One region of the Kitasatospora sp. NPDC001540 genome, then DNA from elsewhere that is predicted to be linked to it. Evidence: predicted binding sites of a transcription regulator. Region 1 holds the regulator's gene; the other holds the start of a gene.
The links. Region 1 encodes HspR, which represses chaperone genes until heat shock. Its sites were predicted from a motif close to TTGAGNNNNNNNNNCTCAA; they were not measured.
Positions count from the first base shown of each region.

Region 2: a site for HspR is predicted at 5,219-5,237, ahead of lon (endopeptidase La). Genes of this name have one in related genera too.

Region 1 covers NZ_JBIAVO010000003.1:312,658-327,428, forward strand. Annotated here, with positions in the region: gene ACFY00_RS06615 (LysR family transcriptional regulator) at 1-765, opposite strand, end outside; gene ACFY00_RS06620 (C4-dicarboxylate ABC transporter) at 836-1,936, shown strand; gene ACFY00_RS06625 (LuxR family transcriptional regulator) at 2,592-3,746, shown strand; gene ACFY00_RS06630 (LuxR C-terminal-related transcriptional regulator) at 3,739-4,815, shown strand; gene ACFY00_RS06635 (LuxR C-terminal-related transcriptional regulator) at 4,808-5,812, shown strand; gene ACFY00_RS06640 (LuxR C-terminal-related transcriptional regulator) at 5,805-6,761, shown strand; gene ACFY00_RS06645 (LuxR C-terminal-related transcriptional regulator) at 6,758-7,711, shown strand; gene ACFY00_RS06650 (LuxR family transcriptional regulator) at 7,708-8,718, shown strand; gene ACFY00_RS06655 (LuxR C-terminal-related transcriptional regulator) at 8,715-9,692, shown strand; gene ACFY00_RS06660 (hypothetical protein) at 9,699-10,313, opposite strand; gene ACFY00_RS06665 (hypothetical protein) at 10,860-11,861, opposite strand; gene ACFY00_RS06670 (heat shock protein transcriptional repressor HspR) at 12,064-12,603, opposite strand; gene dnaJ (molecular chaperone DnaJ) at 12,611-13,756, opposite strand; gene grpE (nucleotide exchange factor GrpE) at 13,902-14,492, opposite strand; gene dnaK (molecular chaperone DnaK) at 14,489-14,771, opposite strand, start outside.
Region 2 covers NZ_JBIAVO010000004.1:178,829-193,599, reverse strand. Annotated here, with positions in the region: gene ACFY00_RS07695 (multifunctional oxoglutarate decarboxylase/oxoglutarate dehydrogenase thiamine pyrophosphate-binding subunit/dihydrolipoyllysine-residue succinyltransferase subunit) at 1-1,775, opposite strand, end outside; gene ACFY00_RS07690 (ATP-binding protein) at 2,077-3,234, opposite strand; gene ACFY00_RS07685 (response regulator transcription factor) at 3,338-4,063, opposite strand; gene ACFY00_RS07680 (rhomboid-like protein) at 4,376-5,086, shown strand; gene lon (endopeptidase La) at 5,260-7,653, shown strand; gene ACFY00_RS07670 (GtrA family protein) at 7,735-8,271, shown strand; gene ACFY00_RS07665 (DUF3533 domain-containing protein) at 8,303-9,346, opposite strand; gene ACFY00_RS07660 (MarR family winged helix-turn-helix transcriptional regulator) at 9,461-9,925, shown strand; gene ACFY00_RS07655 (MDR family MFS transporter) at 10,034-11,614, shown strand; gene ACFY00_RS07650 (hypothetical protein) at 11,733-11,960, opposite strand; gene ACFY00_RS07645 (anion permease) at 11,974-13,146, opposite strand; gene ACFY00_RS07640 (NlpC/P60 family protein) at 13,457-14,771, shown strand, end outside.

The DNA of each region.
Region 1 (14,771 bases):
CTCGGTCACCGCCAGCTCGCTCAGGCAGACCGGGTCCGCGCCGGTCATCGCGGCCGCCTTCAGTGCCGTCGAGGAGGCCAGTTCCAGCCGCGGCGCGGCCGGGCCGCCGTACGGGGCGAGCGCCTCCTCCAGCACCTCCCGGGTGCCGGAGCCGACCTCGCGCAGCACCAGCGGGGTGGCGGCCAGCTCGGCGCCGGTGACCGGGGCGCGGCGGCGGGCCCAGCGGTGCTCGGGGGAGACCACCACCACCAGCCGGTCGGCGGCCACCACCGCGCCGGACAGGCCGGGCGGGGTGGAGGTGCCCTCGACGAAGCCCAGGTCGGCCTCGCCCGCCAGCACCTGGGCGGCGACGTCGTGCGAGTTGGCGGTGCGCAGGGTGACGGCGGTGCCCGGGCTGGCCTCGTTCAGGGCCAGCAGCCACCCCGGCATCAGGTACTCGGCGACGGTCAGGCTGGCCACCACCCGCAGCCGGGCGTCCCGGCGGCCGCGCAGCGCGTCGATCCCGGCGTCCAGGGCCTGCGCCGCCTCCACCACCTGCCGGGCCCACTCGACCACCAGCCGACCCGCCTCGGTGGGCCGGGAGCCGCGCGGCGAGCGCTCCAGCAGCGGCACCCCGATCTGCCGCTCCATGCCCTTGATCCGGGCGCTGGCGGCGGGCTGGCTGACGCCCAGCTCGGCGGCGGCCCGGCCGACGCTGCCCAACCGCGCCACCGCGAGCAGCAGTTCCAGGGCGCCGAGTTCCGGGACGTGCGGGGAGAGGGCCATAGGCCCAGGCTATGTCCTCATAGCGGGCGCCCCGCTACCCGCGTCCCCCGCACCGGCGCAGGGTGGGGCCATGGCAACCCTCCTCGCGCCGCGCGCCGCCCTGCGCGGCCTCGACCTGTCCCGGCTCGGTCCCCACTGGTACGCCACCGTGATGGGCACCGCGATCACCGGCAACGCGGCCGCCGCCCTGTCGGTGGACGTGCCCGGCCGGACGGTCCTCGCCGAGGCGGTCTGGACGCTCTCGCTGCTGATGCTGGCCGCCCTGCTGGCCGGCCGCGCCGTCCACCTGACCCGGCACCGCGAGCAGGCCCGGCACACCCTGCTGGAGGACCCGTCCGCCGCCGTCTTCTACGGCTGCCCGCCGATGGCCCTGCTGGCCGTCGGCCACGGCGCGCTGACCGTCGGCACCCCGCTGCTCGGCGCCCGGGGCGCCCTCGCGCTGGACGCGCTGCTGTGGACGGTCGGCACCGGGTACGCGCTGGTGGTGGCCGCCGGGCTGCCGTACCTGATGATCACCCGGCACCGGCTGTCCGCGCTGGCGGCCAACCCGACCTGGCTGCTGCCGGTGGTCGCCCCGATGGTGGCCGCCGCGTGCGGCCCCGCGCTCGTCCCGCACCTGCCGGAGGGGGCGGTCCGGCAGGCGGTGCTGTACGGCTGCGCGGGGATGCTCGGCGCCAGCCTGCTGGCCACCCTGGCGCTGCTGCCGGTGGTGCTCGGCGGGCTGCTGCACAGCAAGCTGCCCGCGCTGGTGCTCACCCCGTCGCTGTTCCTGGTGCTGGGCCCGCTCGGCCAGTCCACCACCGCCGTCCAGAAGTTCGCCGACACCGTCCCGCTCGCCCTCCCCGGTGCCGGGCCGGGCGCGGTGGTGGTCGCCCGCGGACTGGCCGAGGTGTACGGCGTCGCGGTCATGGGATTCGCGCTGCTGTGGTTGGCGGTGGCGCTGGCCGCCAACCTGCGGGCGCTGCGGGCCGAAATGCCGTTCGCGATGACCTGGTGGGCCGCCACCTTCCCGGTCGGAACGCTCGTCACCGGTGCGACCGGACTCGCCGACCACACCGGATTCGCCGGATTCACCGCGCTCGCCGCCGCGCTCTACCTGCTGCTGTTCGCCGCCTGGGCGGTGGCCCTGGCGCGCACCGCGGCCGGCCTGCGGGCGGGCCGCCTGCTGTGACCTGGGCTTCCGCGGGTCCGTCGGGGCGGGCGATCGAGCGGCGGCATTCGGCGGGAGCGGTTCCGGATCTGTGGATCCGGCGAAGGATTGCTGAATTCCGCTCCGGGGCAGTGACATTCCGGGCCGCGGTGACGCCACCGGCCCGCGCCCTCCGCCCCCTTTTCGAATAAATGTTCGGAACAGGGGGGGCAATGCCGAGAAAAGCGTTATTCCGGACACCGCGCCGGGGGGTTTGCTGCAGGTTCCTGCACTTGCGGGAACCTGCAGCCGGAGAGCACTTGTTCGGAGTTCGCCGCGCTGTGAGGGTGTAGTCACGCCAAGCCGTCCGGGGCAGCCGCAGCCCGAGTCGGCGACTTGCTCTTCGCGTGGGGGCGACAGGTGCGTTCGCATCTGCGCAACGGGGGGAAGAGCACCGGTCGGCACGCCACGTGTGGTGGTGGCTGCCGTGACCGGATCGGCGAGGCGTTGCTGCTCCGCCTCGCCGAAGCGCCATGACGCTGGCGTAACACGAGCGGGTCCCCCGGGGTCCGGGTGCCGACGGCACCCGTCCCGGGGGACGCGCCCGTAGTCGCGGGGGTGACTCCCGCCGTCGAGCCCGACGGCGCTGCTGGGATCATCATCCGCAAACGGAGGAACACGGCAGGGAGCGCTCGACGTGGCAGCGGACCACCCGGAGTCCGAACCGGACACCGTACTGTCCCACCCGGACACCGCACCGTCCCACCAGGACGGCGGGCCCGCGGACCAGGACACCGCACCGTCCCCAGCGGGCGTGGTGCCGTCCCGTTCGGGGGGCGGGCCTTACCCGTCGGACGCCGTGCCGTTCGACCCGGACAGCGGCCTGCCCGAGGAGGACGCCGCCCGGCTCTACCTGGCCGTCCTCGCCGCAGGCGGCCGGATCCCGCTCGACGCCCCGCCCCAACCCGGCACCGACCTCACCCCCGAGCGCCAACAGGCCATGCTGGACCAACTGGTGGCCGTCGGACTGGTCCTGCTCAACCGGATCGACCACTGCTACGTCGCGGTCAGCCCGCGCGCCGTCGCCGACCGCCTCGGCGCCGACCTGCGCGCCCGCGCCACCCGCCTGCTGCTCGACGCCGACCGGCTGCCCGCCGCGCTCGACCCGCTCGCCCGCGCCTACGACGCCGTCCCCCGGCCCGCCGACCGGACCAGGCAGGCCGTCTACGTCGACGGCCAGGAGGACATCCGGTTGCGGATCGCCCGCCTCGTCTCCGACTGCCGCCTCGAACTGCTCAGCGCCCAACCCGGCCTGCGCCCGCCCGCCGTCCTCGAACTCGCCCACGCCCAGGACCAGCGGATGCTCGGCCGCGGCGCCACCCTGCGCGCCCTCTACCAGCCCGTCGCCCTCACCGAGGACAGCGCCGTCCGGCACGCCACCGCGATGAGCGGGCACGGCGCCCAACTCCGGGTCCTGGACGAGCCGTTCCTCCGCCTGATCGTCATCGACCGGCGGGTCGCCGTCATCCCCGCCGCCGAGGACCACAGCCGCGCCGCGTTCGTCGAGGACCCCGCCGCCATCGCCTACCTGGTGGCCGGGTTCGAACGCGACTGGGCCCGCGCCGAACAGGTCCACTGGCAGCACCTCGACCCCCGCGCCCTCACCCGCAGCATCACCCACCGGGTCGGCCGCCTGCTCGCCCAGGGCCTCACCCAGCGCGCCGTCGCCACCCGTCTGGGCCTGTCCGAACGCACCGTCGCGGGCCACATCTCCCGGCTGCGCGACCTCTACGGTGCCGGCACCCTGTTCCAACTCGGCTGGCTGATGAGAGGCGGCAGCGGCCGTGGCTGACCCGATCCCCACGGCCGTTCCCGCCACCGCCGTTCCCGCCGCGGTCCCCGTCCCGGTGCCCGCCACCGCCGTTCCCGCCAACACCGTTCCCGCCCCCGTGGAGCGCGGGCCGATCGACGAGGGGGCCCAGCGCCTCTACCTGGACGTGCTCGAAGCGGGCGGCCGGATCGCGGCCGACGCCGTCGCCGCCCTCGCGCCCGCCACCGGGCTGCCGCAGGCCTTCGCCGAACTCCTGCGCACCGGCCTGCTGGTGCGCGACGGCCTGGACGGCTCCTACCTGGCCGTCAACCCCCGCTTCGTCGCCGAGACCCTCAGCAGCGAGATGAACTCCGAGGCCACCCGCCTGCTCAACCGGGCCGAACGCCTCACCACCGACCTCGACCCGCTGATCGCCGCCTACGACAGCGTGCCCCGGGCCGTCCAACCCACCACCGCCGATGTCCAGGTCTCCGGACGCGAGCACATCCGCCAGCGGATCGCCCAGCTCGGCTCCACCTGCCGGGAGGAGGCGCTCACCGCGCAGCCGGGCCAACCGGCGCCCGCCACCCTGGAACTGTCGCTGAGCCAGGAACTGCCGGTACTGCGCCGCGGCTGCCGGATCCGCACCCTCTACCAGCCCGCCGCGCTCACCGAACCCGCCGTGATCCGCTACGCCGCCACCGTCACCCGGGCCGGCGGCGAGGTCCGGCTGCTCGACGAGCACTTCCAGCGCGCCCTGGTCTTCGACCGCACCACCGCCGTGCTGCCCGCCGCCGCCGACCTCAGTCGGGCCGCGGTGATCTCCGACCCCGCCACCGTGGCGATGATCGTCGCCAACTTCGACCGCGACTGGGACCGGGCCGAACGCGTCTGCTGGAACAGCCTGCTCGACAGCGTCCCCGCCCAGGCCGCCGCCGACCAGATCGCCCGCCTGCTCGCCCGGGGGCTCACCCAGAAGGCCATCGCCACCCGTCTGGGCCTGTCCGAACGCACCGTCGCGGGCCACATCTCCCGGCTGCGCGACCGCTACGGCGCCGACACGCTCTTCCAGCTCGGCTGGCTGATGCGGAGGGGGAAGCACGATGCCTGACGTCCCCCCGGGCACCGCACTCCCGCCCCGCCCCGCGGCCCCACCGGACCCCGGACCCGCGTACGCGGTGCCGCCCGGCCCGGCCGAGAAGGAGCTGTACCTGTCGGTGCTGCGGGCCGGCCGGGTCTCGCTGCGGGAGCTGATGGAGCAGGACGCCGCCGCCACCGTCCGGCTGCTGGAACTCGGCCTGCTGAGCCGGTACGTCCACCAGGAGTGGGTGGTGGCCGTGAACCCGCGCGTCGCCACCGCCAAGCTGTCCGCCGCCCTGCGGGCGGGCGCGGGTGACCTGCTGGCCCGGGCCGAGAGCGCGGGCGCCGAACTCGACGAGCTCGCCGACTCGTACGACGCCGCCCAGCAGCACACCCGGATCGCCCACGTGTTCGGCCAGGTCCGGATCCAACAGCGGCTGCTGGCGATCGTGGCCGACCACTGGGACGAGGCACTGGCCGCCCAACCCGGCCCGCGCGCACCCGAGTTCGTGGCCGATGACCCCCAGGTCCGCGCCGCGCTGGCCCGCGGCGCGGTGACCGACGTCCTGTACCAGCCGGTCGCCCGGCAGGCCCCGCACACCGTCGCCTACGCGGCGGCGGCCACCGACTGGGGCATGCGGCTGCGGGTCCTGGACGAGCCCTTCGCCCGGATGCTGATCTTCGACCGCAGGGTGGCGGTCATCTCCACCACCGTCGACAACCGCAGCGGCGCCGCGTTCATCGAGGACCGAGCCGTGGTCGACCACCTGGTGCGACTCTTCCTCCGCGACTGGGAGCGCGCCGTCCGCGTGCCGTGGTACGACGAGGTGGGCCGGGAACTGCCCGAACCCCTGCGCAGAGTAGGCGAGTTGCTGGCCGAGGGTCTGACCCAGCGGGCGGTCGCCTCCCGGCTGGGCCTGTCCGAGCGCACCGTGGCCGGGCACATCGCCCGGCTGCGCGAGCGCTACGACGCCGACACGCTGTTCCAGCTCGGCTGGCTGATGCGGGACGGCGGCCGCCATGACTGAGCCCGTCGCCGAGCAGCCGCCGGGCGCGGCCGAGAAGGAGCTGTACCTGTCCGTCCTGCGGGCCGGCGGCCGGGTGTCGGTCCGGGAGGCGACCGAGCAGGACGCCGCCGCCACCGCCCGGTTGCTCGCGCTCGGGCTGCTGGTCCACCACGACGAGAGCGAGCAGCTCACCGCCGTCAACCCGCGCACCGTCAGCACGCGGCTGAGCCGGGAACTGCGTCGGGCCGGCACCCGGCTGTTCGAGGCGGCCGAGCACGTCCCCACCGAACTCGACGTCCTCGCCGACGCGTACGACAGCGCCGCCCGGCGCGAGGACCACGGGCGGCAGATCACCCACGTGCTGGACGTGGACCGGATCCGGCACCGCCTGCTGCAGATCGAGGCGGACTTCCGCGAGGAGGTGCTGGCCGCCCAGCCCGGCCGACGGCCGGTGGTGTACCTGGAGAAGAGCGCCCGCACCGAGAAGGCCCTGGCGGGCGGCGCCCGGATGGACATCCTCTACCAGCCCGTCAGCAAGTCCGACCCGGCGGTGATCGACTACGCGGTGCGGGCCACCGGCTGGGGCATGCGGCTGCGCTCCCTGGACGAGGACTTCACCCGGATGCTGATCTTCGACCGCCGGGTGGCGATCATCTCCGCGTCCGCCGACAACCGCACCGCCGCGTTCATCGAGGCCCCGGCCGTGGTCGACCACCTGGTGCGGCTCTTCCTCCGCGACTGGGAACGCGCCGAACGCGTCCCCTGGCACGACCTCGCGGGCGACAGCGTCCCCCCGGTCGTCGAACAGGTCAGCCGCCTGCTCGCCGCGGGCCTGACCCAGAAGGCGATCGCCACCCGCCTGAACCTCTCCGAGCGCACCGTCGCCGAACACATCGCCCGCCTGCGCGAGCGCTACGACGCGAAGACGCTCTTCCAACTCGGCTGGCTGATGCGGGAGGGCGCCCGGTGACCACCGACCTCCCCAACGCCTCCGAACGCGCCCTCTACCGCGAGATCGTGTCGCGCGGCGGCCGGATGATGCTGCGCGAGGCCATGGCACAGGCGCCGGAAGCCACCCGCCGCCTGCTCGACTTCGGCCTGCTGGTGCACCACGTCGTCGACGAGTCACTGACCGCCGTCAGCCCGCGGACCGCCGTCGGCCGACTCGGCGCCCGGATGCGCGCGGAGGGCGCGGGGCTGCTGCTGCGCGCCGAGGAGACGCCCGCCGCCCTCGAACCGCTCAGCCAGGCGTACGAGTCGGCGTTCGGCCGGGTCGACCGCTCCAACCTGGTGCGCCACGTCCAGGACATGGAGCAGATCCGGCACGGCATCCTCCAGGCCGAGTCGGAGGCCCGCGAGGAGATCCTCGCCGCCCAACCCGGTGGTGCCCGCCCGCACCAGTTCCTGAAGCAGTCGCTAGAACTCACCCGCAACCACCTCGCCGCGGGCATCGCCCTGCGCACCATCTACCAGCCCGGCGCCCTCGCCGACCCGCCCACCACCGCCTACGCGGCCGACGTCACCGACCTCGGCGAACGCATCCGCGTGCTGGACGAGCCGTACACCCGCCTGCTGATCTTCGACCGCCGGACCGCGATCATCCCGGCCGCCGCCGACAACACCAGCGCCGCGTTCATCGAGGACCCGACCGTGGTCGCCTCCCTGGTCGCCCTGTTCGAACGCGACTGGGCCCGCGCGACGATCGTCGACTGGCACGCCCGCGCGGGCCGCCCGCGCGAGAGCGGCGTCCCCCCGGAGCTGACCGACCTGCTCGCCGCCGGTCTGACCCAGAAGGCGATCGCCTCCCGCCTGGGCCTCTCCGAGCGCACGGTGGCCGCCCACCTCGCCCGGCTGCGCGAGCACCACGGCGCCGAGACGCTCTTCCAACTCGGCTGGCTGATGCGGGAGGGCGCCCGATGACCATCCGGGTGCCGAACGAGGCCGAGCGCGCGCTGTACCGCGAGATCGTGGCGCAGGGTGGCATGGTGCTGCTGCGCGAGGCGATGGAGCAGGACGCGGACGCCGCCCTCGGGCTGATCGAGCTGGGGCTGCTGCTGCACCACGACTACGGGCAGATGCTGACGGCCGCCCACCCGGGGGCGTTCGCCGAGCGGGTGAGCGCCGAGCTGCGCAGCGCGGCCTCGGGCAAGCTGGCGCAGGCCGAACGGGCCGCCGTCGAACTGGAGGACCTGGCCCAGGCCTACGACGCCGCGCAGCGCCGTGGCCGGACGGGGCGACCGCTGCAACTGGTGGCGGGGCAGCAGATCACGCACCACATCGCCCGGATCGAGTCGGAGATGCGCGAGGAGACCCTGGCGTCCCAGCCCGGCGGCGCCCGGCCGGTCGCGATCATGCAGCAGACCCGGGTCCGTTCGCTGGGTTTCCTGGCGAGTGGCATCGAGCTGCGGTCGATCTACCAGCCGGGTGCCCTCGACGACCCGCCGACCGTCGCGTACGCGGCCGAACTGACCGCCGCGGGCGAGCGGTTCCGGGTGCTGGACGAGCCGTTCCGGAAGATGCTGATCTTCGACCGTCGGATAGCGGTGGTCTCGGCCGCGCCGGACAACCGGCAGGCGGTACTGATCGAGGACCCGGCGGTGCTGGCCGTCCTGGTCGCCCTGTTCGAGCGCGACTGGGCGCGGGCCGAGCGGGTCGACTGGCAGGCGCTGGCCGGCCGCCCGCGCGAGAGCGGAGTCCCGCCGGAGCTGACCGACCTGCTCGCCGCGGGCCTGACCCAGCGGGCGATCGCCTCCCGCCTGGGGCTTTCGGAGCGGACGGTGGCCGGGCACATCGCCCGACTGCGGGAGTTCTACGATGCGGAGACCCTGTTCCAGCTCGGCTGGCAGCTGCGCGGGGTGTCCGGACGACCCGCCGCGCCCCCGGGGCGGGACCCGGGACGGGTGGCCGAGAAGGAGTGGGACCTGTGAGCGAGCCGAACGGAGCCGCCCTGCCGAACGAGTCGGAGCGGCGGCTGTACCAGCAGATCCTGGACCAGGGCGGCCGGGTGTCGTTCCGCGAGGCGGTCGAGCAGGACCCGACCGGGGTGCTGCGGCTGATGGAGCTCGGGCTGCTGGTGCACGACGCGGCCGAGCAGGTGCTGACGGCGGTCAATCCGCGCGCGGTCAGCGACCGGATCAGCGCCGAGCTGCGCGCCGAGGGCACCCGGATGCTGCTGCGCGCCGAGGAGATGCCGACGCTGCTGGAGGACCTCACCCACGCCTACGACGCGACCCCGCGCCGGGCCGACCGCTCCAGCGTGGTGCAGCACGTCGACCGGACCGAGCAGATCCGGCACCGCGTCCTGCAGTTGGCGAGCGAGGCGTACGAGGAGGAGCTGTCCCTGCACCCGGGCGGCGCCGGACCGGCCGACCTGCTGGAGCAGGCGCTGGACCGCACCCGCCGCTTCCTGGAGCGGGGCGGAACCATCCGCACCGTCTACGAGCCGACCGCGCTGCTGGACGAGACGACGGTGCGCTGGGCGGAGAGGGTCACCGGCTGGGGAGGCCGGTTCCGCACCTTGAGCGAACCGTTCAGCAGGATGTTGATCTTCGACCGCCGGGTCGCCGTCGTCCCGGCCTCGGCCGACAACTCGAGTGCCGCCTTCATCGAGGACCCGGCCGTGGTCTCGTTCCTGGTCGCCGCCTTCGAGCGGGACTGGGAGCGGGCCGAGCGGATCCAGTGGCGCTCCGCCGAGCACGAGGGCGAGAGCGTGGTGCCGGTCCACGAGCAGGTGGGCCGACTGCTCGCCCAGGGCCTGACCCAGAAGACCATCGCCTCCCGGCTGGGCCTCGGCGAACGCACCGTCGCCGCGCACATCTCCCGCCTGCGTGAACTCCACGACGCGGAGACCCTGTTCCAACTGGGCTGGCAGATGCGCGGAGCCGGGGAACCGTCGGGCTGACCGTCGTCAGCCGGTCGCGATCTCCGGGGACCAGAAGCCGTACGGGCCGGTGCCGGTGTGCTCGCGGCGCTGGCGCGGGAACTGCTCGCCGGGCGCGGTCCAGAAGCCGCCGCGCAGCGACAGCGCCATCCCGGCCCAGTCCAGCGCGGTCTCCACGGTGTGGTGCAGCGCCTCCTGCGACCAGGTGTCGTCGAAGACCAGCGGCAGCACCGGCGAGACCTGCTCGATGGTCGCGATCAGCGGGTTGTGCGTGATCGCCTCGTCCACCAGCAGCACGATCGGCTTGCGCAGCGCCGAAGCCCAGCCGAGCTCCAGGCTCACCCCGGCCGACAGCGGCGCACCCACGTACGCGAAGACCAGGTCCGCGCTCTGCATCGCCCGGAAGTCCGACGGCACCCGCTGCTCCGGCGCCCGCCCCGCCACCGTCCACGCGTCGCTGTGGTGCGCGCTGTACACCGCAGCCCCGCTGTCCAGCAGCGTGCTGCGCAACGTGGTCAGCCGGGTCCGGCTCGCCAGCGTCACCACACTGTCCGCCGGCCCGGTCAGCCGCATCAGCGGCGCGGCCAGGAAGACCCGTGCGCGACGCCCTTCGGCGCGGTGTTGCAGGTGGTGCTCACTCATGTCGGCTCCGCGGGATTGCCTGCCGGCGTCGACTGAAGCCGGAAGGTGCTTCGGACAATGGCTGCTCAGCGGTTGGGTGACGCCCCATGCTGGCCCTACAATTTGATTGAGCATCGGCAAGTTTGTGGTGTGCTGCCGTCCTCATTGAGAGCGAACTGATCGTCCACCGTGCACCGTCGCGCCGTCCAGGTCTGCCCGGTGGCATCTGCCTGCCTGGCAGCGAGATGACGCACTGGCAGGAGAGTGGCGTCGGCGGGGACCTGCCCGATGGGCATCATGTCTACTATTGTTCAGCTAATAGAACCGTTTGACTGTCATATCGCGAAGGGGAGGGCGGGGGCATATGTCTCGTGTGTACCGGTTTGTCCGCAGGGTGGGTATCCCGTTCCTGGTAGCTGCGGCGGTTGTGGGTGGGGTGGCGTTCTCTGTCTCCGCAGGGGCGGACGGCGGGAACGACTCGGCCATTCCGCGCGTGCTGGTCACTGCTGCGGACTTCAGTTGGACCTGAGTCGCTGCCTGCCGGGCGGAGCCGGGTCGGTCGGGCGTTCAGATCTCCGGATCCGTGCCGGGCGACCGCGAGGTCTGCGCGAGCATCCAGCCGAGCTGGAAGAGTGACTCGACGTTGTAGTCCTCCCGCATCTCGGCGATGTGCCGGGCGAGGGTCCGCTCGCTGATTCCCAGGCGTCGCGCGATGACGCGGTGATTGGTGCCGGCGAGAAGCAGGTCGATGATGGTCTGCCGCAACTGGGAGATCACCTGTTGCGGTACTGCCCGGTCGCCCTCGAAACTCAGGGCCCGGCTCCAGCTCCGCTCGAAAACCTCTTCCGCGATGTAACCGACGACCGCCGGATCATGAATGAACGCGGCTAGGCTCATGTCTTCGTTCAGCGGAATTATCGCTATTTTTCGGTCGATGATCAGGAGCCGGGTATACGGCTCGTCAAGTGTCCGGTATTGGCCACCCGCCTGGGAAAGCGTCGCCACGTAGTCCCGGGTGGGTTGGTGGTAGCGGGTGCTCGCGTGATAGATGGTCCGCATGCTGGTCCCGTGCCGGAGGGTCTCCAGATCGCGTTCGACCATGGACGAGAGCACCTCGGGAGGTCGAGGGCCACCGGGCTGCATGGCCAGGCCCTCTTTCATCCCGACCGCCAGCAACTGGGCTATCCGCTGGTTGATGAGAACCTTGCCGCGCACGTGCTCGATCGAGCCGCGCTGCTGCCCCGGCGGGTGGAAGGCGTGCGAAAGCTCCTGCAGTTCGGCGGGGAGGGCCACGGCCCTGGCGAGGAGGTCGAGGGCCTGCCGCTGCCAACTTCCGGCCAGGCTCTTGGAAAGCTGGGCCGGATCCACGGCGACCAGCACGCCGTGCTCGTCGGAATCGGGGACCAGCAGGCCGATGCGGAGCAGTTCCTCGACCGCGTCCGAGTCCTCCGCGTCGTCCGTCCGGATGAGGCCGCCGTCCTCGACCGCCGAGAGGTAGACGGCTCTGGCTTCCGCCGAGATGACAGTCGGCACGCCTGTGACGTTACCGAGCTGCTCCCGTCCGCTCACCTGCGGCTCCTCGCCATCGTCCGCCCCCTTGGAACCCGCTTCCGTCAGTCAGGAATCTTAAGCACTCGGCCGGTTCACCACTGGGGCGGCTTCACTGCGCGAGTTCTGCCGACAACGCCCCTTCGGATCGGTGCACTCTCTCACGGCGGACGCGCTGCCGGCACCCCCCGGTAGGTGGGGTGTCGGCAGCGCGGCGTCTCGCTCAGCGCTTGGGCCGCCACACCACCAGCGCGCTGGACTGCTGGACCTGCTGGTAGGGCACCAGGTCGCGGCGGTAGGAGGCGTGGACGGCGGCCTCGCGCTGCTGCAGGGTCGCGGCGGCGCCCTCCAGGGCGTCGACCAGTTCGCTGACGCGGGACTGCAGGGCGGCGACCTGGTTCTCCAGCTCGATGATCCGCTTGATGCCGGCCAGGTTGATGCCCTCGTCCTGGGAGAGCCGCTGCACCTCGCGCAACTGCTGGATGTCCCGGGCGGAGTAGCGGCGGCCGCGCCCGGCGGTGCGGTCGGGGCTGACCAGGCCGAGGCGGTCGTACTGGCGGAGGGTCTGCGGGTGCAGGCCGGAGAGCTCGGCGGCGACGGAGATGACGTAGACCGGGGTGTCCTCGGTGAGGACGTACGGCGGGGCGGCGGCGCGCGGGCGGCCGCCGCCGGGCAGGCCCTCGCCGAGGCCGGGGCCGGGACCGATCCGGCCGGTGACGCCGGGGCCGTCGCCGCCGTGAATACTGTCGGGGTGGGGACTCATCGGGCTCTCACGCTCCCTCCGCCGCCTTGAACAGGGCGGCTCGTGGGTCGTCCGAGGCGGTGGCCTCGCGGTACTGCTCCAGTGCGGTCAGCGCGTCTCCGGTGACGTGCTTGGGCACCGTGACCTCCACGGTGACCAGCAGGTCGCCGCGGGTGCCGTCCTTGCGGGTGGCGCCCTTGCCGCGGGCCCGCATGGTCAGGCCGTTGGCGCTGCCGGGCGGCAGCTTGAGCTTCACGGCCGGACCGTTCAGGGTCGGCACCTCGATGGTGCCGCCGAGCGCGGCTTCGGGGAAGCTCACCGGCACCGTCACCGTCAGGTTGTCACCCTTGCGCCCGAACACCGGGTGCGCGTCGACGTGCACGGTGACGTACAGGTCGCCGGGCTGGCCGCCGCGCTCGCCCTGGGCGCCCTTGCCCTTGAGCCGGATGCGCTGCCCGTCCTGCACCCCGGCGGGGATGCGGACCTGCATGGTGCGGGCCGAGGAGGCCCGGCCGCTGCCGTGGCAGACGGTGCACGGGTCGTCGACGATCATGCCGCGGCCCTTGCAGTCCCGGCAGGGCTCGGAGAGCGCGAAGGCGCCCTGGCCGCGGCTGACGGTGCCCGCGCCGACGCAGGTCGGACAGACCCGCGGGGTGGTGCCGGCCTTGGCGCCCGTCCCGGCGCAGGCGCGGCAGGCGGCCTGGGAGGTCATCCGCAGCGGCACGGTCGCGCCGTCCACGGCCTCCTCGAAGTTCAGCGTGACCTCGGTCTCGACGTCCGCCCCGCGGCGCGGCTGGGCGGCCTGTCGGCCGCCGCGGTTGAACAGGCCGCCGAACACGTCGCCGATCCCGCCGCCGGCGCCGCCCCCGCCGTTGAACAGGTCGCCGAAGTCGAAGCCCCCGGCCGCGCCCGCCCCGCCGGGCCGGAAGCCGCCGCCCGCGAACAGCGAGCGGGCCTCGTCGTACTCCTTGCGGCGCTTCTCGTCCGAGAGCACGTCGTACGCCTCGGAGATGTCCTTGAAGCGCTCCTCGGCCTTGGCGTCGCCCTTGTTCGCGTCCGGGTGGAACTCGCGGGCCAGCTTGCGGTAGGTCTTCTTGATCTCTGCAGCGGTGGCGTCCTTGGGCACGCCGAGGACCTTGTAGTAGTCCTTCTCCACGTAGTCCTTAGCGCTCATGGCCTTTGACCGCCACCTCCCGTTGCGTCTGTCGCTGCTGCGCAGCGCCTGGTTGCGGCACCGCGGTGCAGTGCCGTGATACGGCGCTGCGGAGCCGGCCGCCGTACTGGACGACGTACGACTCCGCAGCGCACGGGGACTCTACTCAGCTGTCGGACGAACCGTCAGCCTTGTCGTCGTCCGGCTCGCCGGTGGTCTGGGTGCCCGGCTGGGGCTCCGCGACCGCGACCATCGCCGGGCGGATGATCCGCTCGCCGATCCGGTACCCGGGCTGGAGGATCTGCACGCAGGTGTCCTCCGTCACGTCCGACGAGTAGCTGTGCATCAGCGCCTCGTGGATCGTCGGGTCGAAGGGCTCGCCCTCCTTGCCGAACTGCTGCAGCCCGAGCTTGGCGACGACCGTCTCCAGCGACTCGGCGACCGACTTGAAGCCGCCCGTCACCTCGCCGTGCTCGCGGGCCCGGCCGATGTCGTCCAGCACCGGGATCAGCGACTCCAGGATGTTGGAGACGGCGATCTCGCGGACGGTGGAGCGGTCGCGCTCGACCCGCTTGCGGTAGTTCTGGTACTCGGCCTGGAGCCGCTGCAGGTCGGCGGTGCGCTCGCTGGCCTCGCGCTTGGCGGCGGACAGTTCGTCGGCACCCGCACCCGCGACGGCCTCCTCGGCTGCCTTGAGCACGGCCTCCTCGGCGGCGGAGTCGTCGCCGGGCTGCTCGCCCTGCGGCTTCTCCGTCATGCCGCACCGCCCTTGGGCTTCTCGTCGTCGACGATCTCGGCGTCGACCACGTCGTCGTCCTTGGCGCCCGCGTCACCGGCCGCGCCCGCCGCACCGGCCGCCGCGCCCGCGCCGTCGGCCTGCGCGTACAGCGCCGCGCCGAGCTTCTGGGCGGTGGTGGAGACCTTCTCGGTGGCGGTGCGGATGGCCGCGACGTCCTCGCCCTTGAGGGCTTCCTTGAGCTCGCCGATGGCGGTCTCGACCTCGGTCTTGACGTCGGCCGGGAGCTTGTCCGCGTTG
Region 2 (14,771 bases), on a different contig from region 1:
TCGAACTCGCCGAAGATCTTGCCGAACGGCTTGCCGACGATGTTCGCCAGCACGTTCAGGCGGCCGCGGTGGGCCATGCCGATCACGGCCTCGTCGAGGCGGTGCTCGGCGGCGGCGTCGATGGTGGCGTCCAGCAGCGGGATGAGCGACTCGCCGCCCTCCAGCGAGAAGCGCTTCTGCCCGACGTACTTGGTCTGCAGGAAGGTCTCGAAGGCCTCGGCCGAGTTCAGCCGGCGCAGGATGCGCAGCTGCTCCTCGCGCTCCGGCTTGGTGTACGGCTTCTCCAGGCGGTCCTGCAGCCACTTGCGCTGCGCCGGGTCCTGGATGTGCATGTACTCGATGCCGACGGTGCGGCAGTAGGTGTTGCGCAGCAGGCCGAGGATGTCGCGGAGCTTCATCATCTTCTGGCCGCCGAAGCCGCCGACCGCGAACTCGCGCTCCAGGTCCCACAGGGTGAGGCCGTGCGTGGTGACGTCCAGGTCGGGGTGCTTGCGCTGCATGTACTCCAGCGGGTCGGTGTCGGCCATCAGGTGGCCGCGGACCCGGTAGGAGTGGATCAGCTCCATGACGCGGGCGGTCTTGTTGACCTCGTCGTCGTGGGTGGTCGCCACGTCGGTGGCCCAGCGCACCGGCTCGTACGGGATCCGCAGGGACTCGAACACCTCGTCGTAGAAGTTGTTCGCGCCCAGCAGCAGCTGGTGGATCGAGCGCAGGAACTCGCCCGAGGCCGCGCCCTGGATGACCCGGTGGTCGTAGGTCGAGGTCAGGGTCATGATCTTGGAGATGCCCAGGCGGGCCAGCGTCTCCGGCGAGGAGCCCTGGAACTCGGCCGGGTACTCCATGGCGCCGACGCCGACGATGGTGCCCTGGTTCTGCATCAGGCGCGGCACGGAGTGCACGGTGCCGATGCCGCCGGGGTTGGTCAGCGAGACCGTGACGCCGGTGAAGTCGTCCATGGTCAGCTTGTTGGCGCGGGCCCGGCGGACGATGTCCTCGTAGGCCTGCCAGAAGCCGAAGAAGTCGAGCGTCTCGGCCTTCTTGATGGCCGCGACGACCAGCTGGCGGTCGCCGTTCGGCTTGACCAGGTCGATGGCGAGGCCCAGGTTCACGTGCTCGGGCTTCACCAGGTAGGACTTGCCGTCCTCCACCTTGTAGCTGTAGTTCATGCCCGGGTTGGCCTTCACGGCCTGCACCAGCGCGTAGCCGATCAGGTGGGTGAAGGACACCTTGCCGCCGCGGGCGCGCTGCAGGTGGTTGTTGATGACGATGCGGTTGTCGATCAGCAGCTTCGCCGGGACGGCGCGCACCGAGGTGGCGGTCGGAACCTCCAGCGAGGCGTCCATGTTGGACGCCACGGCCTTGGCCGGGCCGCGCAGCACGGTCAGCTCGGGGCCCTCGGCGGCCTTGGCCGGAGCGGCGGCGGCCGGGGCCGCCGCCTTCGGCGCGGGCGGCGCGGCGGGGGCGGCCGGGAGCGGCGCGGGGGCGGCCACCGGCTGCGCGGGCGCCGGCGCGACGGGCGCGGGGGCGGCGGGCGCGGCCGGAGCAGCGGCAGCGGGAGCGGCAACGGGGGTCGGCTGGGCGCCGACCGGAGTTGCGGCCTGGGTCACTGGAGTCACCTCGGTACCGGGCTTGTAGTCGGCGAAAAAGTCCCACCAGGCGCGGTCGACCGAGGCCGGGTCCTGGAGGTACTGCTGGTAGATCTCGTCGACGAGCCACTCATTGGGGCCGAAGCCAGTGGAACTTGCCGAGCTGGGGGTTTCTTGGTGTGGCGACACGGGGCAACCGCCCTCTTCCGCTTCCTTTTGGGATGGTGGACAGCGGGGATTAAGGCTACGCCTCCGACGAGTGATCGCGCAGTCCCCGGTGGTCAGGCGTCGCCCAGATCACATTGCCGGGCCGGTTTTTGGCCGGATCCGTGCGTTAGTGACGCCGGAAATCAGGGAACGGGGGCATCGATCGGTCGTGGGCATACCGGAAGAAAATCGGACGAATCAGTGGTCTGGACCACTTGAGGACTCCGGCCGGGGACCGGCTCCGAGCGGCCCGGCCCCGGTTTGTACCGATTCCGCCACAGTCTCAGGCGGGCACCGGGGACTCACCCGGGAGGGTGACCTCGATCCGGCAGCCCGCGGCCGCCTCCGCCACCCGGATCCGGCCGCCGTGCAGGTCCACCGCCCAGCGCGCGATCGCCAGCCCCAGGCCCGTCCCGCCGTCGCTGCCCGGCCCCAGCGCGGTCGGCGAACCGCTGCGGCCGAAGCGCTCGAAGACCCGTTCGCGGTCCGCCGCCGGGATGCCCGGGCCCTGGTCCTCCACCTCCAGCAGCAGCCCGCCGCCCTCCGCCGCCCGGGCCCGCACCGTCACGGTGCCGCCCGCCGGGGAGTGCTTGCAGGCGTTGTCCACCAGGTTCGCCACCACCTGGTGCAGCCGCTCGGCGTCCGCCACCGCCGCCAGGTCCGGCGGCTGCACGTCCAGCGCCAGCCGCACGTCCCCGCGCCGGGCGTACGCGCCGCCGGCCGTCGCGCCGTCCACCGTCACCCCGCGCAGCACCCCGTCCAGGAACGGGCCGACCTGGAACGGGCGGGAGTCCAGCGGGACGACGCCGTCGTCCAGCTTCGACAGGTCCAGCAGGTGGGTCACCAGGCGGCCCAGCCGCTCGGTCTGCTCCAGCGCGGTGCCCAGGTTCTTCGGGTCCGGCTTCACCACGCCGTCCACCACGTTCTCCAACAGGCCGCGCAGCGCCGCGATCGGGGTGCGCAGCTCGTGCGAGACGTTGGCGATCAGCTCGCGGCGGTGCCGGTCCGCGGCCTCCAGGTCGGCCGCCATCCGGTTGAAGGTGTCGGCCAGCTCGCCGATCTCGTCCCGCGAGGAGACCTCGACCCGGGCGCTGTAGTCGCCCTCCGCCATCGACCGGGCCGCCGCCGTCATGTCGCGCAGCGGCGCGGTCAGGCCGTGCGCCAGGAACTGCATGAACAGCAGCGAGGCGATCAGCGAGAAGATCATGATGATCCGGATCTGGGTCTCCGACCGGATCGCCACCACCACCATCCCGGTGGCCAGCACCACCGAGACGACCACCAGCAGGGCCAGCTTGCCCTTGATCGAGCGGACCGGGTCGAAGGGGCGGATGTCCGCCCACACCCGGCGCGCGGCGCGCACCGCGAGCGGGGGGCGCGCGAGCGGGGGCCGGGGAGCGGCCGGATCGGCGTCCCCGTTGCGTTGCTGCGGAAAGGTCATGGTGTCCCTGCGACTCGTCCTCGGTGGCGCACCCCGGCGCGGCGCGCGGCGGGGCCGGGCCGCCGCGCGGACCCCCGCGGAGGCCCGGACCGGCGGCGACCGGTCAGGACAGCGGGGCCTCCAGCGCGTACCCGACCCCGTGCACCGTGCGGATCCAGCTCGCGCCGATCTTCCGGCGCAGCGCCTTCACGTGGCTGTCCACCGTCCGGGTGCCCGAGGCGTCGGTCCAGTCCCACACCTCGGCCAGCAACTGCTCGCGGGTCAGCACCGCGCGCGGCTGCGCCGCCAGGCAGGCCAGCAGGTCGAACTCGGTCGGCGTCAGGTGCACGTCGCCCGAGCCCAGCCGGACCCGGCGCTGCACGTGGTCGATCTCCAGCTCGCCGAAGCGCAGCGACCCCAGCGCGGGCGTGCGGGCCGCCTGCTGGGCCCGCTCGACCCGGCGCAGCAGCACGTTCACCCGGGCCGCCAGCTCGCGCATCGAGAACGGCTTGGTCATGTAGTCGTCCGCGCCGACGCCCAGACCCACCAGCAGGTCCGTCTCGTCGTCCCGCGCGGTCAGCATCAGCACCGGCACCGGGCGCTGCGCCTGGATCCGGCGGCACACCTCCAGGCCGTCGAAGCCCGGCAGCATGATGTCCAGCACCACCAGGTCCGGCTGCCAGGTGTGGAACCCGTCCACCGCGCCCGGCCCGTCGTGGGCCACCGCCACCTTGAAGCCCTCGGCTCCCAGCCGCGCCGCGATCGACTCCGCGATGGTCGGCTCGTCCTCCACGACGAGCACCCGTCGCTGGGTGCCCACCGGTCCACTGCTGATCGTCTCTTGCTGCATCTCTGTCACGGTCACGCCACCGCCCCCAGGGCTCGCGGTCCGGCCGTCCGGGGGGACGGCGGGCGCCGCTCGTAGTCGTCTTGTTTCCGTCGTGCTGTTCCGCCGCGGGTGTGCCCCGTCGGCGGACGCATCAGGTTTGGCAGGTCCCCGTTCGGAACGGGCACGGGCCGATACCTTACCCGCAGCACTTGCGAGCTGTAACGGTACGTGTGCGAGCGGCACGCGCCCGGGCCGAGGTCTTCACAGAAGTTCCTCAGACACCTCTCACCCGCCCCCCGTATCGTGGGCACGACAAGGCGTTCGGGAGGCACCATGACCAGCGCGGAGCTGCGACGACGACTGATCAGGCCCGGGCTGCGGGCCGTGCCCACCCCGCGGACCAACCCGTTCGCGTTCGGTTACCTCACCCTGCTGCTGGGCACCACCCTCTACGCCCGCTTCGGCGACCCCGACACCGTGCACCGGCTCCAGTCGCTCTCCTCCACCGACGCGCACAACCTGCTCGCCCACCCCGCGCTCTCCCTCGTCGGCAGCGGCCTGTGGGTCGCCGGGCCGGTCTGGATGCCGTACTTCTGGGCCTTCGCCCTCACCGTCGCACCCTTGGAACGACGGATCGGCGGCCTCCGTGCCCTCGGCGTCTTCGGGGCCGGCCACGTCACCGCGACGCTGCTCTCGCAGGGGGTCGTGGTCGCCGCGGTCGCCACCGGCCACGCCGAGGCGGGGCTGCTGGACGCGATGGACATCGGCGTCTCGTACGGGGTGCTGGCCTCGCTGGGCGCGCTCGCCGGGCTGCTCGGGCCGACCGGGCGGAAGGTCGCGCTCGGCGCGGGGGTGGCGCTGATCGGGCACCAGGTGGTCGGCGACGCCGACCTGGTCACCGCGATCGGCCACCCGGCCGCGCTGGCGGTGGGCGTCGCGCTGTGGCCGGTCGTCCGCGGGGGCGGGCCCCGGCGGCCCCGGCGCTCCTGGGGCGGGCGGGTCGCGGCGTGGGCGGGGCTCCGGCCCGTGCCGCGGTCCTCCTGACGGGCTCCTTCCGCCGCGCGCGGTTCTCCCCGCGCCCCTGACGGGGCGCGGGGTTCCTGCTGCGCGCCGGTGGTGCGAGGCGTGTTCTCCGGGAGCGAACACGGGGCGGGGAACAATCGCGGATCGCCGAACCTTAGTCAGGTCAACTCAACTTCACTGACTGGGGAGAGATCATGGCATCGACGTCCGTTCCGCTCACTCTGCCTGTGCTGCCGCTCGACGACGAGGTGGTGCTCCCCGGCATGGTGGTTCCGCTGGAGCTGTCGGACCCCGAGGTGCGCGCCGCCGTGGAGGCGGCGCGGGCCGGGAGCGCCGGGGGGAAGCCGCAGGTGCTGCTGGTGCCGCGGCTGGACGGGTCGTACGCGGCGGTGGGCGCGCTGGCGACGGTCGAGCAGGTGGGGCGGCTGGCGGACGGCGACCCGGCGGCGCTGGTGCGGGCCGTGCGGCGGGTGCGGATCGGGGCCGGGACGACCGGGCCCGGGGCCGCGCTGTGGGTGGAGACCACGCCGTTCAAGGAGTCGGACCAGGGGCTGCCGGTGGCGGGGCGGGCGGCCGAGCTGGTCAAGGAGTACAAGGCGCTGTCGACGAAGTGGCTGCGCCGCCGCGGGGCCTGGCAGATCGTCGACCGGGTGGCCGCGATCGAGGACGTCGGCGAGCTGGCCGACAACATCGGGTACGCGCCGTTCGCGACCGCCGAGCAGAAGCTGAAGGTGCTGCTGGAGGCGGACCGCCCGGCCCGGCTGGAGTACGCGCTGAGCCTGCTGCGCGAGCACCTCGCGGAGGAGGAGGTCAACGACACCATCCGCAAGGACGTCGAGGAGGGCGTGGCCAAGCAGCAGAAGGAGTTCCTGCTGCGCCGCCAGTTGGAGGCGGTGCGCAAGGAGCTGGCCGAGCTGAACGGCGAGACCGATTCCGAGGAGGAGGACTACCGGGCCCGGGTCGAGGCGGCCGCGCTGCCCGGGAAGGTGCGCGAGGCGGCGCTCAAGGAGGTCGACAAGCTGGAGCGCGCCAGCGAGCAGTCGCCCGAGGGCTCGTGGATCCGCACCTGGCTGGACACCGTCCTGGAGCTGCCCTGGAACGAGCGCTCCGAGGACGCGTACGACATCGCCGGGGCCCGTGCCGTGCTGGACGCGGACCACACCGGGCTGGCGGACGTGAAGGACCGGATCGTCGAGTACCTGGCGGTGCGCAAGCGCCGGGCCGACCGCGGGCTGGGCCAGATCGGCGGGCGGCGCGGGGGAGCGGTGCTGGCGCTGGTCGGCCCGCCCGGCGTCGGCAAGACCTCGCTCGGCGAGAGCGTCGCGAAGGCGATGGGCCGCTCGTTCGTGCGGGTCGCGCTCGGCGGCGTGCGGGACGAGGCGGAGATCCGCGGCCACCGGCGGACGTACGTGGGCTCGATCCCCGGCCGGATCGTCCGGGCGATCAAGGAGGCCGGGACGATGAACCCGGTGGTGCTGCTGGACGAGATCGACAAGGTCGGCTCGGACTACCGGGGCGACCCGGCGGCGGCCCTGCTGGAGGTGCTGGACCCGGCGCAGAACCACACCTTCCGGGACCACTACCTGGAGGTCGAGCTCGACCTCTCGGACGTGGTCTTCCTGGCCACCGCGAACGTGCTGGAGGCCATCCCGGAGCCGCTGCTGGACCGGATGGACCTCGTCCGCCTCGACGGCTACACCGAGGACGAGAAGGTCGCCATCGCCCGCGACCACCTGCTGCCGCGCCAGCTCGCCAAGGCGGGCCTGGACGGGGCCGAGCTGACGGTGGACGAGGCGGCGCTGCGCAGGCTGGCCGCCGAGTACACCCGGGAGGCAGGCGTCCGGAACCTGGAGCGGTCGATCGCGCGGATCCTGCGCAAGGTCGCCGCGCAGGCCGAGCTGGGCGAGCGCGAGCTGCCCGCCGCGGTCGGCCCGGACGACCTGCGGGCGCTGCTGGGCCGCCCGCACCACGTGCCGGAGGCGGCGCAGGAGCCGGCCGAGCGGCGCACCGCGGTGCCGGGCGTGGCGACCGGCCTGGCGGTCACCGGGGCCGGCGGCGACGTCCTCTACATCGAGGCCTCGCTGGCGGACGCCGAGACCGGTTCGACCGGGCTGACCCTGACCGGCCAGCTGGGCGACGTGATGAAGGAGTCGGCGCACATCGCGCTCTCCTACCTGCGCTCGCGCGGCGCCGAGCTGGAGCTGCCGGTGACCGGGCTGCGCGAGCGGGGCATCCACCTGCACGTGCCGGCCGGCGCGGTGCCGAAGGACGGCCCGAGCGCGGGCATCACCATGACCACGGCGCTGGCCTCGCTGCTGTCCGGCCGCAAGGTGCGCGCCGACGTGGCGATGACCGGTGAGGTGTCGCTGACCGGGCGGGTGCTGCCGATCGGCGGGGTGAAGCAGAAGCTGCTGGCCGCGGACCGGGCCGGGATCACCACGGTGATCATCCCCAAGCGCAACGAGGCGGACCTGGACGACGTCCCCGCCGAGGTGCTGGAGCGCCTGTCGGTGCACCCGGTGGCGGACGTCCGGGAGGTGCTGCGGCTCGCGCTGGAGCCCGCGGAGGTGCTGGTGGCGGCGGCCTGACGGACGCCGGGGGCCTCGGAAGCGCGCGCACTTCCGAGGCCCCTGGTGGTTGCCGCTCCGGGCCCGTGGGACACTTCCCGCATGCCGTCCCCTACGCAGCGCGCGCTGGCCGCAGTTCCGGAGCGCTACCGTCCGTTCCTGGTCAAGCACCGCAAGCTGGTGAAGTTCCTCGTGGTGGGAGGAACCTGCTTCATCCTCACCATGCTGATCAACTTCGCCCTGAAGATGTCCGTGCTGGAGAGCAAGCCGGTCATGGCGCTCACCGTCGCGACCGTGATCACCACGGTGGTCTCGTACGTGCTGAACCGGCAGTGGTCCTTCCGCGCGGCCGGGCGCAAGCGCGAGGCCGCCGGGTTCTTCGTGGTCAGCGCGCTGGCCGTGGGCGTGAACGACCTCCCGCTGGTCGCCTCCCGGTACGTGTTCGACCTCCGCACGCCGGACGTGAGCCACTTCACGCAGGAGCTCGCCGACTTCTTCAGCGGCATGATCATCGGCACCCTGCTGGCGATGGCCTTCCGCTTCTGGGCGATGAACCGCTTCGTGTTCACCCAGCTGTCCGACCGGGTCGCCCAGGGCCGGCAGGACCAGGAGCCGGGGCGGGAGCCCGAGCGGGTCTGACCCCGCCCCCGGTCCGTCGCACCTCGGCCGCTCACGTCCCGCGAGGGACGGGGCGGCCGAGGCGCGGTGTGCGGGCCACCGCGAGGAAGGTCACCCCGACGCCGACCACCGCCCAGGCCGCCAGCACCAGGAACGGCACGGTGAGGTTGGTGGAGTCCAGGTAGGCGATCGAGCGGGCGGCGGAGGTGCCGGCCCCGTTCGGGATCCACTCGCCGATCGCCCGCCAGAACGCGGGCAGCAGCGGCGGCGGGAAGACGCCGCCCGCGCTGGGGTTGCCCAGCACCACGAAGAGCAGCACCGCCAGGCCGATGCCGACCACGTCGAACAGGCACTCCAGGGCCATGGTGACGGCGCCGACCGAGAACACCACCAGGGTGCCCAGGCCGGTGAGCGCGGCGATCGAGCCGGGCAGCGCGTGCAGGACCGGGCCGATGATCAGCGCGCCGCCGAGGCCCGCCGCGACCGAGTACAGCGCCAGCGTGCCCAGCCGCAGCACCGCCCGGGCGGTGTTGGCCGGGCGGGAGCCCGCGCTGATGCCGAGGATCGAGGCGACCAGGTAGCCGCCCACGCACCAGCCGACCACCAGGTAGAAGGCCGACAGGCCCTCGGCGTCGCCCTTGGCCAGCGGGATGGTGTCGTCCACCACCACCGTCCGGCCCTGGCTCGCGGCCAGCTTGCCGACGATGCCCTCCGCGGCGGTGGCGGCGGCCGGGCCGCGGGCGTCGGCGACCAGCAGCGCGTCCTGGGTGCCGGTTGGGTCGACGACCCAGGCCGCGTAGATCTTCTGGTCCTTGATCCGGGCCCGGGCGGTGTCCCCGTCCGGCAGGACGGAGGCGCGGACCGCGTCGTCCGGGACGGCCTCCAGTGCGCCGACCAGCTTGGGCGCGACCTCCGGCGGGGCGACCACCGCGATGGACAGCTCGTGCGGCGTCGGGTGGTGCAGCGCGCCCACGTACGAGGTGATGAAGCCGAGTTGGAGCAGCAGGACCGCGACGACCAGGAAGAACGCGCGCGGGGTGACCGCGTCCCGGAGGTCGCCGAGGAAGCCCTTCCCTGGCTCTGCCTGGTGGGCCATGGTGTGGTGTCCCCTCACATAGCGATGAATGCGGCGAAAACGTCCAAATCGTTACTTCGTACCACGTGGCGGCCGGGTGCCGGGGGAGGCGCGGGCTGCGCGATACTGTCCGCCATGAGTGACCCCCTGGACGGGCGGAGCCCCGCCGAGCTGGCGTTTCTCGCGGTCGAGCGGGAAGTGGCGACGCTGTTCCGGCGCAGCCGGGCGCGGGCGGCCGAGATCTCCCGGCGGGTGCACCCCGAGCTGGAGGCCGGGGGGTACGTGCTGCTCGGGTTCATCCAGGAGTCCGGGCGGGCCCGGGTGACCGACGTCGGGCTGCACTTCGGGGTGGGCAAGGCCACCGTGAGCCGGCAGATCCGGGCGATCGAGGAGCTGGGGCTGCTGCGGCGGGAGACCGACCCGCTGGACCGGCGGGCCTCGCTGGTGTCGCTGACCGAGGAGGGCGAGCGGCGGTTCGCGGCGGCCCGGGAGGAGCGGATGGCGCGGTTCCGGGCCTCGCTGGCCGGGTGGGAGCCGAGCGAGCTGGAGCAGTTCGCCCGGCTGCTGGAGCGGTTCAACGAGTCGACCGAGGGGGTCTGAGGGCGGCGCGTCGGGATGATTCCTTTACCTGGGCTTGAAGAAAGTTGCCTTAGTCAACTATCCACGTATAGTTGCTTGAGGCAACGAATTTTCAGTCGAAGGAAACGCATGTCGACGACCCTCCCCGCACCTCCGCAGGACCGGATGTCCCACCGTCAAGTACTCGAAGCCCTCTCGGGCCTGCTGCTCGGCCTGTTCGTGGCCGTGCTCTCCTCCACGGTGGTCTCCAACGCCCTCCCGCGGATCCTCACCGACCTGCACGGCGGCGAGTCCGCGTACACCTGGGTGGTCACCGCCGCCCTGCTCTCGATCACCGCCGCCACCCCGCTCTGGGGCAAGCTCTCCGACCTGGTCAGCAAGAAGCTGCTGGTCCAGATCGCCATGGTGATCTACGTCCTCGCCTCCGGCCTGGCCGGCCTGTCGCAGAGCATCGGCATGCTGATCTTCTGCCGGGTGCTGCAGGGCATCGGCGCGGGCGGCGTGATCGCGCTCGGCCAGATCTGCCTGGCCGCGATGGTCCCGCCGCGCGAACGCGGCCGCTACAGCGGCTACTTCGGCGCGGTCTTCGCGCTCGCCACCATCGGCGGCCCGCTGATCGGCGGCGTCATCGTGGACACCTCCTGGCTCGGCTGGCGCTGGTGCTTCTACGTCGGCGTCCCGTTCGCGCTGGTCGCCATCCTGGTGCTGCAGCGCACCCTCAAGCTCCCCGAGGCGCCCGCCCGCAAGCCGAAGATCGACTACCTGGGCGCGACCCTGGTCACCGCCGCCGTCAGCCTGCTGATGATCTGGATCTCGCTGGCCGGCAAGAACTACGACTGGGTCTCCTGGCAGACCGCCGTCATGGTGATCGGCGGCCTGGCGCTGGCCGGGCTGTTCGTGCTGGTCGAGAAGCGCGCCGCCGAGCCGCTCATCCCGCTCGACCTGTTCCGGCACCGCACCGTCACCCTCGCCGCGGTGGCCAGCGCCTTCGTCGGCGTCGGCATGTACGGCACCACCACCTTCCTCGGCCAGTACTTCCAGCTCGCCAAGGAGAAGACCCCCACCCAGGCCGGCCTGCTCACCCTGCCGATGATCTTCGGCCTGGCGGTCTCCTCCACGGTGGCCGGAAAGATGATCACCAAGTACGGCAAGTGGAAGGGCTTCCTGGTCACGGGAACCGTGCTGCTCGCCGTCGGCCTCGGCCTGCTGGGCACCGCCCGGGCCGACACCGCGTACGGGCTGCTCGCCCTCTACATGCTGCTGGCCGGCATCGGCCTCGGCCTGACCAGCCAGAACCTGGTGCTCGCGGTGCAGAACACGGTGCCGCGCAACGAGCTCGGCGCGGCCAGCTCCACGGTCACCTTCTTCCGCACCATGGGCGGTGCGATGGGCGTCTCCGCGCTCGGCGCGCTGCTCGGCCACAAGGTCGCCAGCTACACCGCGGAGAACTTCGCCAAGGCCGGGATCCCCGCCACCGGGGCGTCCGGCGACGGCATCCCGGACCTCAAGAAGCTGCCCGCGCAGATCGTCCCGCTGGTCACCGACGCGTTCGGGCACGGCGTGGGCACGGTGTTCCTGGTCGCCGCGCCGTTCGCGGTGGTGGGCTTCCTGCTGGTGCTGTTCATCCGCGAGGTGCCGCTGCGCACCTCCAACGAGGAGCGTCCGGCCGCCCCCGCCGGGGCCGAGGCGGCGGAGCTGGTCAAGGACTGACCGGCGACCGATCCGACCGGCGCCGCGGAGGCGCCACCGACGACATGCGAGAAGGGCCCCCGCCGTCGCGGCGGGGGCCCTTCGTCGTGCGTCGTGCGCTGCTCCGATACGCCGTGCGCTACTTCGCGGCGATCAGCGAGATGCCGTACAGCACCACGGCCGTGCAGGCCGCGAAGCAGACGCCCGCAGCGACCAGCGCCGGGACGCCCCGGCCGGTGCCGGCCGCCACGGCGGCCTCCCGGCGGGACAGGGCGAGGTTGCCGAGCGCGAAGACGACGACCACGGAGACGGTCACCAGCAGGCTGACGCCCGCGGTCTCGGCCAGTGCGGCCCACTTGATGTTCACGGCGGGGTTCCTCTCAGGCCGCGAGGGTGGTCGGGGCGGCGGCGGCCGGGGCGACCACGGCGGGCACCTCGGCGGCGACCGGGGCCACCTCGTTGACGTTGTCGGCGTGCACCGGCTGGCGGCGCGAGACCAGCCACATCGAACCGGCGCCCAGCACCAGCGCCAGGCCGACCACGGCCACGCCCCAGTTGCCGCGGTCCGCGACCAGCGCGGCCAGCCCGGAGACCACGGCGGCGGCCGGCAGGGTCAGGCCCCAGGTGTAGGCCATCCGGCGCACCATGCCCCAGCGCAGCTTCCCGGACGGCCCGCCCAGGCCCGCGCCCATGATGCCGCCGGAGCAGACCTGGGTGGTGGAGAGGCCGTAGCCCATGTGCGAGGAGGTCAGGATCACCGTCGCGGCCGCGGTCTCCGAGGAGAAGCCCTGCGGCGGCCTGATGTCGGCCAGGCCGGAGCCCATCGAGCGGATGATCCGCCAGCCGCCCATGTAGGTGCCGAGCGCGATGGCCAGGCCGGCGCTGACGATCACCCAGGTCGGCGGGCCGTCGCCCTTGTGCAGGGCACCGGCCGAGATCAGGGTCAGCGTGATGATGCCCATGGTCTTCTGCGCGTCGTTGGTGCCGTGGGCGAGCGAGATCAGCGAGGAGGAGAAGATCTGGCCCCGGCGGAAGCCCTTCTCGGTGCCCTCCTTCGGCGCGCCCCGGGTGATCAGGTACGCCAGCTTGGTGGCGCCCCAGGAGGCCAGGCCCGCGATGATCGGGGAGGCCACCGCCGGGATCAGGATCTTCGAGACCACGGTGGAGAAGTTCACGCCGTGCAGGCCGACGCCCACCACGGTGGCGCCGATCAGGCCGCCGTACAGGGCGTGCGAGGAGGACGAGGGCAGGCCCTTGAGCCAGGTCAGCAGGTTCCACAGGATCGCGCCGACCAGGGCGGCGAAGATGATCGAGGGCTGCAGTCCGGCCTTCTCGTTGACGAGGCCGCCCGAGATGGTGGTGGCGACCTTCACGGAGAGGAAGGCCCCGGCGAAGTTCAGCACCGCCGCGATCGCGACGGCGACCTTGGGCTTGAGCGCGCCGGTCGCGATGGAGGTGGCCATCGCGTTGGCGGTGTCGTGGAAGCCGTTGGTGAAGTCGAAGGCGAGCGCCGTGATGATCACAACGGCCACCAGGAACGTGATGTGTTCCATACCCAAACAATCGTCGTAGTGGTCGGACTGACGTTGCTGTCCTCGGCGAAGGTAGGGAGGGATAGTGAACGGGAGGTTAACTGGACGCGGAGTCGCGGTTCCGTTCGTTGCGCGGGAGTTGCCGAACCGTCCGGTTCCCGTGGAGGACCGGGCCCCGTCCCGTGGAGACCCGGCCCCCCGGTGAGACCGGTCTCACAGTCGGAACCGGATGAGAATTCACCCGGCGGCCCCGAAAGCACCTGCCCCTGACCGGCCTTCCCGTGGCAGGATCGGTCCGATCGCCGACGGACAACCAGGGGAGGGCCGGCCGATGGGGGCAGGGCAGCGGACCGAATCGACCGGCCTGCGACCTTGGGTGCGCGCCGCGTTGCGCTGCGGGGCGGTGCTCGCCGCCGCCGCGCTCACCCTGCCGTTCCTCGCCTCGGCCGCGTACGCCGTCCCCCAGCCCGGCGCCCCGACGGTCTCCGCCGGGTCCGACCCGCTGGCCGACGCCAAGCGCACCCTCGGGCCGATGCTCGAACAGCTGCACGCGCTCTACCAGCAGGCCGAGACCGCCACCGAGAAGTACAACGGGACGGTCGCCGCGCTCGCCGAGCAGCAGGCCACCGTGCAGGACCTCGACGCCCGGGCCGAGCTCCAGCAGAACGCCGTCGACGCGGGCACCGACCTGGCCTCCCAGCTCGCCTCCGCGCAGTACCGCAACAGCCAGGTCTCCGGGTACGCCGAACTGCTCATGGCCGAGAACCCGTACGAGGCCGTGGTGATCGCCGAACTGCTGCACTCCGCCGGGCGCTCGCAGAAGGAGTTCCTGGACCGGCTCAAGGCCGACCGGGACACCCTCACCGCGCTGCGCACCGCCGCCGAGCAGGCCGTCGCCGAGTCGCAGGCGCTGGCCGCCGAGCAGGATAAGGCCAGGAACGACGTGGCCGCCAAGCTCGCCGAGGTCGAGCAGCTGGTCGGCTCGCTCACCGGCGCCCAGCGCGACGAACTGGCCGAGCTGGAGAAGCAGCAGGCCAACGAGGCCCAGCTGACCTTCCTGGCCTCCGGCGCGCTCGGCAAGGGCGAGCGGACGCCCTCGGCGACGGGCCGCAAGGCGGTCGCCTGGGCGCTGCAGCAGCTCGGCAAGGACTACGTGTGGGGCGGCGCCGGGCCGGACGTCTTCGACTGCTCCGGCCTGACCTCGCAGGCCTGGCTGCACGCCGGGAAGGCCATCCCGCGCACCAGCCAGGAACAGTGGGCGCAGCTCAAGCACGTCCCGCTGAACCAGATCCGGCCCGGCGACCTGATCGTCTACTACGGCGGCGCCACCCACATCGGGATGTACATCGGCGGCGGACTGATCGTCCAGGCCCCGCACACCGGCGACGTGGTGAAGGTCACGCAGATCGGGGCCATGCCGATCCTGGGCGCGGTCCGGCCGGACGGGGACGACGCGGCGGACGACGCGGGCGGCGCGTGGAAGGTGCCGGATGTGCCGCTGGGCGCGGTGAGGATCCAGCCCGCCAAGCCCTCCACGCTGCCGACCCCGCCCGCCACCACGCCGACGCCGACGCCCGGCGGGTCCGCCACGCCCACCGACCCGGCGACGCCGAGCGGTTCGGGCACGCCGAGCGGGAGCGGCACCC